2 regions of the Planococcus maritimus genome follow, and region 2 is predicted to be linked to the other one. Evidence: riboswitches for the same ligand, from Rfam matches in the RefSeq annotation. Region 2 holds a riboswitch; the other holds the start of a gene.
What was found. A riboswitch is a leader RNA that binds a small molecule or an ion and turns the genes downstream of it on or off. The one in region 2 is predicted to bind FMN.
Positions count from the first base shown of each region.

Region 1: linked by a shared signal. The riboswitch ahead of ribD (bifunctional diaminohydroxyphosphoribosylaminopyrimidine deaminase/5-amino-6-(5-phosphoribosylamino)uracil reductase RibD) and the one ahead of BBI11_RS09430 (ECF transporter S component) in region 2 are both predicted to bind FMN.

Region 1 is NZ_CP016538.2:409,701-413,587, reverse strand. Features, by position in the region: gene BBI11_RS02210 (bifunctional 3,4-dihydroxy-2-butanone-4-phosphate synthase/GTP cyclohydrolase II) at 1-435, opposite strand, end outside; gene ribE (riboflavin synthase) at 448-1,083, opposite strand; gene ribD (bifunctional diaminohydroxyphosphoribosylaminopyrimidine deaminase/5-amino-6-(5-phosphoribosylamino)uracil reductase RibD) at 1,089-2,171, opposite strand; FMN riboswitch at 2,271-2,401, opposite strand; FMN riboswitch at 2,510-2,640, opposite strand; gene BBI11_RS02195 (TIGR04104 family putative zinc finger protein) at 2,751-3,050, opposite strand; gene BBI11_RS02190 (ring-cleaving dioxygenase) at 3,200-3,887, opposite strand, start outside.
Region 2 is NZ_CP016538.2:1,863,789-1,867,675, forward strand. Features, by position in the region: gene BBI11_RS09415 (RecQ family ATP-dependent DNA helicase) at 1-537, opposite strand, end outside; gene BBI11_RS09420 (YpbB family protein) at 534-1,559, opposite strand; gene BBI11_RS09425 (ferredoxin) at 1,666-1,917, shown strand; gene BBI11_RS09430 (ECF transporter S component) at 1,976-2,557, opposite strand; FMN riboswitch at 2,704-2,839, opposite strand; gene BBI11_RS09435 (hypothetical protein) at 2,922-3,887, opposite strand, start outside.

The DNA of each region.
Region 1 (3,887 bases), 1.5 Mb from region 2:
GGATGCTTCTGTATGGCCTTGGCGCTGGAACACGCCGCCTGACTTCGCGACGAGCGGAAAGACATGCCCGGGCCGTTTGAAATCTTGCGGCACGGCTTTCGTATCAAGCATCTTCAAAATGGTGTCCGACCGTTCAAATGCACTGATTCCTGTCTTGGCATCTTTATGGTCAATACTGACAGTAAACGCCGTTTCATGATGATCGGTATTGTGGCTGACCATTTGATCGAGTTTCAATCGCAAGGCGATATCCGGTGAGACCGGCGTGCAGATGAGCCCCCGGCCGTGCGTTGCCATAAAGTTGATGTTTTCAGGCGTCGCATGCTCCGCGAGACAAACAAAATCGCCTTCATTTTCCCTGGACTCGTCATCTACTAGAATCACAACTTTTCCTGCCTGCAAATCCTTTACTGCTTCTTCGATTGTATTTCGCATCGGTTTGCTCCTTTAAAATCCGTGGCGCCGCAAATACTCGGCGTTCATCGGTTGTTTTGGCGCATGCTCCATAAAACGCTGCACGTATTTCCCGAACATATCGGTTTCGAGATTGACCGAATCGCCTACTTTTTTGCTACCTAAAGTCGTTTCCCCTGCTGTATGGGGGATGAGCGAAACGGTCAAATGGTTTTCGCTGAGCTCGAAAATCGTCAAACTGACGCCATCGATCGCGACAGACCCTTTGACAATAGACTGTGCAAGCAATTCAGCGGGTGCTGCTATATCGATATACAATGCATTTTCCTGAGGGCGCTTGCGCAAGATTTTGCCGACCCCGTCGATATGGCCAGCGACAAGATGCCCACCAAAACGGCCGTTCGCCGCCATCGCCCGCTCGAGGTTGACGGGGCTAGAGGTACTTAATGACGAAAGTGTGGTACCGTGAAAGGTTTCCGGCATGACATCCACCGTAAATCGGCCATTCGACATTGAAGTCACGGTTAAGCACACGCCTTCTACTGAAATGCTGTCGCCGATTTTTGTTTCTTCTAAGACGACATGCGCACGTATCGTCATTTCCATACTGGACGCGCCGCGTTTAATGCCCGCGAGCTGTCCCTTTTCTTCGATAATGCCTGTAAACATGTGTGTCACTCCTTTAAGGTGGAGATGATCTTCAGATCCGTTCCGATTCGTTCAACTTTCTGCGTCTCCAAGCGGACGCCGTTCGACGCTGAACTGGCGTGCAGATCACCGAATACGGAAACCGTTCCTTCGTCGCCGAGAATGATTGGCGCGATATACGTTGCGATTTCATCTACTTGACCGCTTTGCAAGAAAGCGGTGTTGATTTTTTGGCCGCCTTCCACCAGTACCGATAAAACTTTGCGCGCAGCAAGCACTTCCAATGCTGAGGCAATGTCTACATCGGGCGTATCCAGCTGCAGGATTTCGACGTGCTCTGGAAAAGCTCCGCGGCTATCGATATCCACCCCTGATCCAACAATAATCCAAGTAGGGGCATCAGGTACTTGAATAACGTGGCTCTCTATCGGGATACGTAAATGGCGATCCAATACGACACGGATCGGCTGCCTCGGGGAGTCGGCAAACCGATTGGTCAAGCGGGGGTTGTCGAGTGCGACAGTCTGTGCACCGACCAAAATGGCGTCGTGCAGCAAGCGCAGTTTATGAACGTCTTGCTGAACATCCGGCCCTGTAATTTTTTCCGAACGGCCACCGGTTACCGCGATTTTGCCGTCTAAGGTAATGGCGTGTTTCAATGTCACAAAAGGCCGATTCTTGCGGATATAGGTAAAGAACATTCGGTTCAACTCCGCCGCTTGCTGTTCGCAAACGCCGGTCTCTACGATCACCCCGGCGGCTTCAAGCTTTTGAATGCCTTGGCCTGAGACGAGGGGGTTCGGGTCCAGCACCGCGACGACGACACGGCGGATGCCGGCACGAATAATCGCATCCGCGCAAGGGCCTGTCCGGCCATGATGGCTGCAAGGCTCCAATGTCACATACAAATCTGCGCCTTGCGCTTCACCGCCTGCCATATTCAGCGCATGGATTTCTGCATGGGGCTGCCCCGCTTTCAGATGCGCGCCCATGCCGATAATCCGGCCCTCTTTGACAATGACCGACCCGACAAGCGGATTAGGCGAAGTCTGTCCGGCGGCTGATTGCGCCAAATCCAAAGCTTGCTTCATGATTTGCTGATCATCCACTTGATCACGCCTTTCACAACATAATAAAAACCCATTGATAAACCAATGGGTTAGAAGACAATAGGAAATAGAACTATAGATTGCTCTATAATTTCCGTGTTCTTCCTTCTCCCATCCAGACTTTAACTGTCGGCTTTGGACTTGCACCAAATCCTGCCCCGAAAGGCTCACGGGCTTCGGATTGCTCCGTTACCGTCGATTGGGAATTTCACCCGACCCCGAAGGAATACTATTCAGTTGATCATCCACAGTATGCAAAAAAGGCCCCTTTCATAAAAGAAAGGGGGCCTTGAAAGTGCATATCAAAGAAACCTAAGCGATTGCTAGTAGGCTGTTTGACGGTTCTTCTCCCATCCAGACTTTAACTGTCGGCTTTGGACTTGCACCAAATCCTGCCCCGAAAGGCTCACGGGCTTCGGATTGCTCCGTTACCGTCGATTGGGAATTTCACCCGACCCCGAAGAACGCTATAGATGATTATCTGTAAGTTTAGCGCAAGCATCATGTGCTGTCCAGAAAAGAATCCCTATCTGAGGGGCTTTGGTTCATTTCCCAGTGAAACACTAGACAAAGGACTATTCACCACATCGGCCCGCGTTCGTCTGTCAATTCGATCAAAAACGGAAAGATGCCCAGAACCACTAGGAAAGTTGCGAGGAATAAGGCAAGGGAAGCGAACGGCTCAATGCCAAAAGCGACGGAAATGAACATGAGAAGAGGCGCAATAAAGACAAACAAACTTGTCTTTTTACGTGCTTTTACCGTTAAGAATTGATCTTGCCTGCAAGATGGGCAAGTCAAGCTATCCCCGAGTGTGACCAGTCGGCAAACACACTGCACCCAAGTCCATGTCGTTCCGCAATTTTGGCATTTCGGCATCGTTCTTCTCCCCTTTTCGCGTGTTATTTATACATACGAAGAGAAGTGGGATAAGTTCCCAAAATTGTCCCATTATTTCAGATTTTTGGCCACTCGCCCTTTTTTCACATAAAAAAGCACTGCCCCGTATGAGCAGCGCCGAATATTTCTTATAGGTATTCTTTTTCGATGGCTTTTATACTGCGCACAGTATCGATCGGGCGCACGCTGGATTCAATCTGTTCTCGTTTCGGCTCCAAAAATGGCGGCAGCGACAGTTTCTCGCCCAGTGTTTCGTATGGCTCATCACCCATAAAGCCGGGGCCATCCGTTGCCCATTCAAACAATAATCCAGGAGCGACTCGTGCATACAATGATTCAAAGAAGAAACGGTCGACATAGCCGGACGTTGAGAATCCAATTTTCTGCATATGGCTGATCCATTCATCCAATGCTTTTCGGTCCGCTACGCGGAAGGCAGCATGGTGGACCGTACCGAAGCCTTGTTGGCCGGCTGGTAAATCGGCGTTATGTTCGACAATCACTTGCGCTCCGTTGCCGCCTTCACCCATTTCGAACAAATGTAGCGGCCCTTCTTCAGCGATTTCACGCATATGCATCGCTTTCTCCAATACCTCTTTCAAATAATCGAAGCGCTCAATGCGAATATGAATTGGGCCGAGGCCAGTGATGGCAAATTCGAGCGGGACCGGGCCATCTTGCCACGGTGTGCCAGACTCTATCCCTGTATTATGTTCGTCTGATACGAGCATATACTGTTGGTCATCAAAGTCGGCGAATGACAAAGTTTGGATGCCAAATTGCTCGGTGATTGCACTGTGCTGCACTTCGTATTTG
Region 2 (3,887 bases):
ATGGGTCACTTTGTCGGTCGCTGTAGCGGTTAGTGCCAGAGTTTGAGGATTGCCAAGTTTGGGCAATACTTCGGCAATGCGCAGGTAGTCCGGACGGAAATCAAACCCCCATTGAGAGATGCAATGCGCTTCATCCGCAACGAGCAAAGAGATGCCTAGTGCTTTCAATTTATCAAGCACAAAAGGCTGCACAAGCATTTCAGGCGCGACGAAGATAAATTTGTAATTGCTGAGTGTATTCCAAACCTTTTCACGATCTTCCGCTTTCATAAAGGAATTGATAGCGACAACCGATTTTTCCCCCATTTTCTTTAATTGGGCTACTTGGTCTTGCATAAGCGATAACAGCGGCGAGACGATGACGATAGCTCCTGGCAGCACTTTTCCGGGCAATTGATAACATAGGGATTTGCCCATTCCAGTCGGCAACAGCGCCAAAACATCGCGTCCAGACAACACTTGTTCAATCACTTGTTTTTGGCCAGGGCGGAACTCTGTATAGCCATATGCCTCATATAGCAATTTTTCAAGATTCATATAGCTTCTCCTCTCACTGCCAATGCAAGGCGGATTTGGAAATAACTCGCGTCCGGCAAGCGCTCTTTAATATCCCGCAGGCGCATTGTCTTCATTTCTTTGCTGATTCGACGGATCGATTCAAATAACTCGTCATCCATAAATGAAGCTGGGCTAAAGGCCGGGTCATTCATCGCCAACTCAACGAAATGGTCTTCAATTGTGCTGGTCTTCAATTGCCTGAGTTCTGCTATTTGGCTCAGTGAGAATCCACGTTCGTATAGGTTTTGTGTTCGCTTAGCCGATTCCGTCAAAGCGGATTTCTGCACGATGCCTTCGAGTAGTCCTGTTAACAATGGGTATTCCATGCCTTCTAGGACATCTAGCCAAGCATGTAAAGCTGCGACTGCTGCAATTTTCATATCAATTGGCAGTCGGTGATGTTTTGCTGCCAGTTGGTCCCAAGTAAGCCCACCGACCCCATACCCAGACAGTCGCGCCATCAAAATATCTTTATGCATTTCGTCAGTCTTTGCTAACGCCAAGCTGACTTCAATTTGAAGCTTGAAAACGGCTTGGACCTCCGGTGAACGAAAATCGATTCGGTGTAAATAAGACTTGGTCCAGGACTGCACCGCTTCATCTGTCACCACCGGATCAAAACGTTTATGGTCTTGCATAAAATTGGACATTGTTTGCACTATCAAAGATAAACGCGAAAAAAAACGCCTCTCATTGCCCCTGTATTTCCAGCCATTTAATGGTGTAGTCGGCAATTTTAAGTCGATGGCAGATTGATGAAGCTGAATGCTATTGTCATCCGGCACCAATAGCCCTTGCGCCTGCAGCCTCTCAATAGAGTCCAGGTAGTCTTTTTTGTCCAGTTTCGGAAGCACGGCAAAATAAGGATGCAGGCCGAAATAGCCGATGTCTTGAATCGTTTGACCTGATTTCTTTCCTTTAATTAAATGATAAGGGGAAGAAACGGTCCGTTGACCGTCTACCGCTTTCATGATTGCTAAAACGACTTCATCGAATCGCACTGAATAAACCTCCCGGCGGTTTTGGGTTGAAAAAAATATAAAACATCTATAGAATAAACACGATAGTATAACTGAACTTGTTCGGAGATAAAGGAGAGGAACTAGAATGGCTAAATATACCATTGTTGATAAAGATACGTGTATCGCATGCGGAGCTTGCGGAGCAGCAGCACCAGACATTTACGATTATGATGATGAGGGCATCGCCTTCGTTATTCTTGATGATAACACGGGGACTGAACAAGTGCCAGATGAGCTAATGGAAGATATGGAAGACGCATTTGAAGGATGCCCGACCGATTCCATCAAGGTGGCAGACGAGGCATTTGAAGGAGATCCACTTAAATACGAAGACTGATTAGCGTATGGATCAATAGAAAAAGCGGTTGGAAGATGAATCTTCCAACCGCTTTTTTTTATGATAAATAATAGGAACGTTGTTTTTCAATCCAGGTATGCATGCTGCCGAAGATCAATAAAATAACCGTCGTAAGCGCAAGACCTTTGATCAAGTTAAACGGCAAGATGCCGAGCACAATCGTTGTATACAAGGCATTGCCTGTTTGTTCAGGCATGTTGAGGAAATACGTATACATCGGCAGGAAAACGAAGTAATTCAACAAACTCATGCCGATGGCCATAGAAAATGTACCGATCACCAAGCCGAATGCGATTCCTTTTTTAGTAGATACTTTGCGATAGATCGCATAGACCGGCAAAATGAACAATAGGCTCGTCGCAAAGTTCGCCATATGCCCTACAGGCACACCAGTCGGACTCCCTGAAAAGATCCAGTCCAATACGTTTTTAAAGAATGCTACTAAAACACCAGCAACTGGTCCCATCGTGATCGCTGCTATCAGCGCAGGCACATCACTGAAATCCACTTTCAAAAATGCAGGCAAGGCCGGCAGTGGAAAATTGAATAGCATCAACACAAATGAGATGCTGCTCAGCATACCGATGACAATCATCGATTGCAATTTTTTGTTCTTCATGTTCCTCTCTCCTTGTCGTGATTCACCAGAAGAAAGGTTCGAAACGCATGTTGCCACAAAAAATCCCTTAAGTAATAATCACTTAAGGGAGAGTCAGGCACACTGAAATAAACGGTCCGCCATATAAAAACGGCATGCGTCCGTACCTTCACCTTCTCCCATCCAGACTATACTGTCGGCTTTGGAATTTCACCAAATCCTGCTTTTTACGGCTCGCGGGCTGATGGACCGAAACGTCCAATTACCGCCGGTAGGGAATTGCACCCTGCCCCGAAGATGAATCGATATTTTTTTATACAAGTTAAGTTTATAAAAAAAAGACAGCAATGTAAACCATAGTGCTTACATTGCTGTCTTTTTATTTTTATGGCCAGTCCATGCGGTTGGGCGAAACCGGCAATTCAAGTTCTTCGGAAAAATCGAAGCCTGACCACTCGGACTGGACCGTATTGACTATTGTCAGCGAGGCATCGTAAGACTGTGCAGTAAGCGCCAGGCTTTCGATTAAGCGCATCGCCTCTATTCCCTCTAGTGACTCAAGGTCTAAGGTCTCTTCGAATGTCACGAGGGCATTTGTGCCATTCATGTCCACATCGTATTCGATGCCATCCGGTACCGGTGAACGATAATCATCATTCGGTGCTTGCTGAAGCGCGATGAGCGCATCTTCAACGCTCGCTTCAGACAAGCCGTAAGATGGAGCCAAATACCAGTCTTCTGTAGACGAAGCGATCAAATAATAACTTTGGCCTTGAACTCCCGGAAGAATTGGTTCAACCATTCCCACGTGTGCTAATTGCGCAGGTTCTCCCGAGACATTTAGTACGCGAATTTCCTCCTCGCCGAAGAAGGTTTCTTCTAAACTGTGAAGATACAGCAAGGTAGCAGCCGATCCTTGGTCATAATTATGATTCTCTGGGAGGAAATGGCTGATAATCGCACCGTCTTGCTGCAAGATTCCCTCATATGGATGATACTCATCAAAGCCCAATTTTGATTCGTCGATTTGTTCCGCAAATGCTTCATACAATTCGAGCGAAGTCGGTTCTGTCTCATCAACGGATTGTTTTGGAATGATAAAACTCACCGGCACTACGTAACCTCTTTGAGCCAGGCCGATTCGGAGGATTTGAGCGTCTGCTAGGTCTTGTTCATACACTGCTGTACGCAAGGCTTCCGGTTCTTCTATAACCATACTGGCTGCCTCTTCAGGCTCATCAATGGATTGTTCCGTTTGTTCTGTTTGAGCCTCATCTGCTGTCATCATCGATTCTGCATCGTCACTTTCAGTCTCGCTGCTGCTAGAGTCGTTTCCATTTTGCTGCAGCAA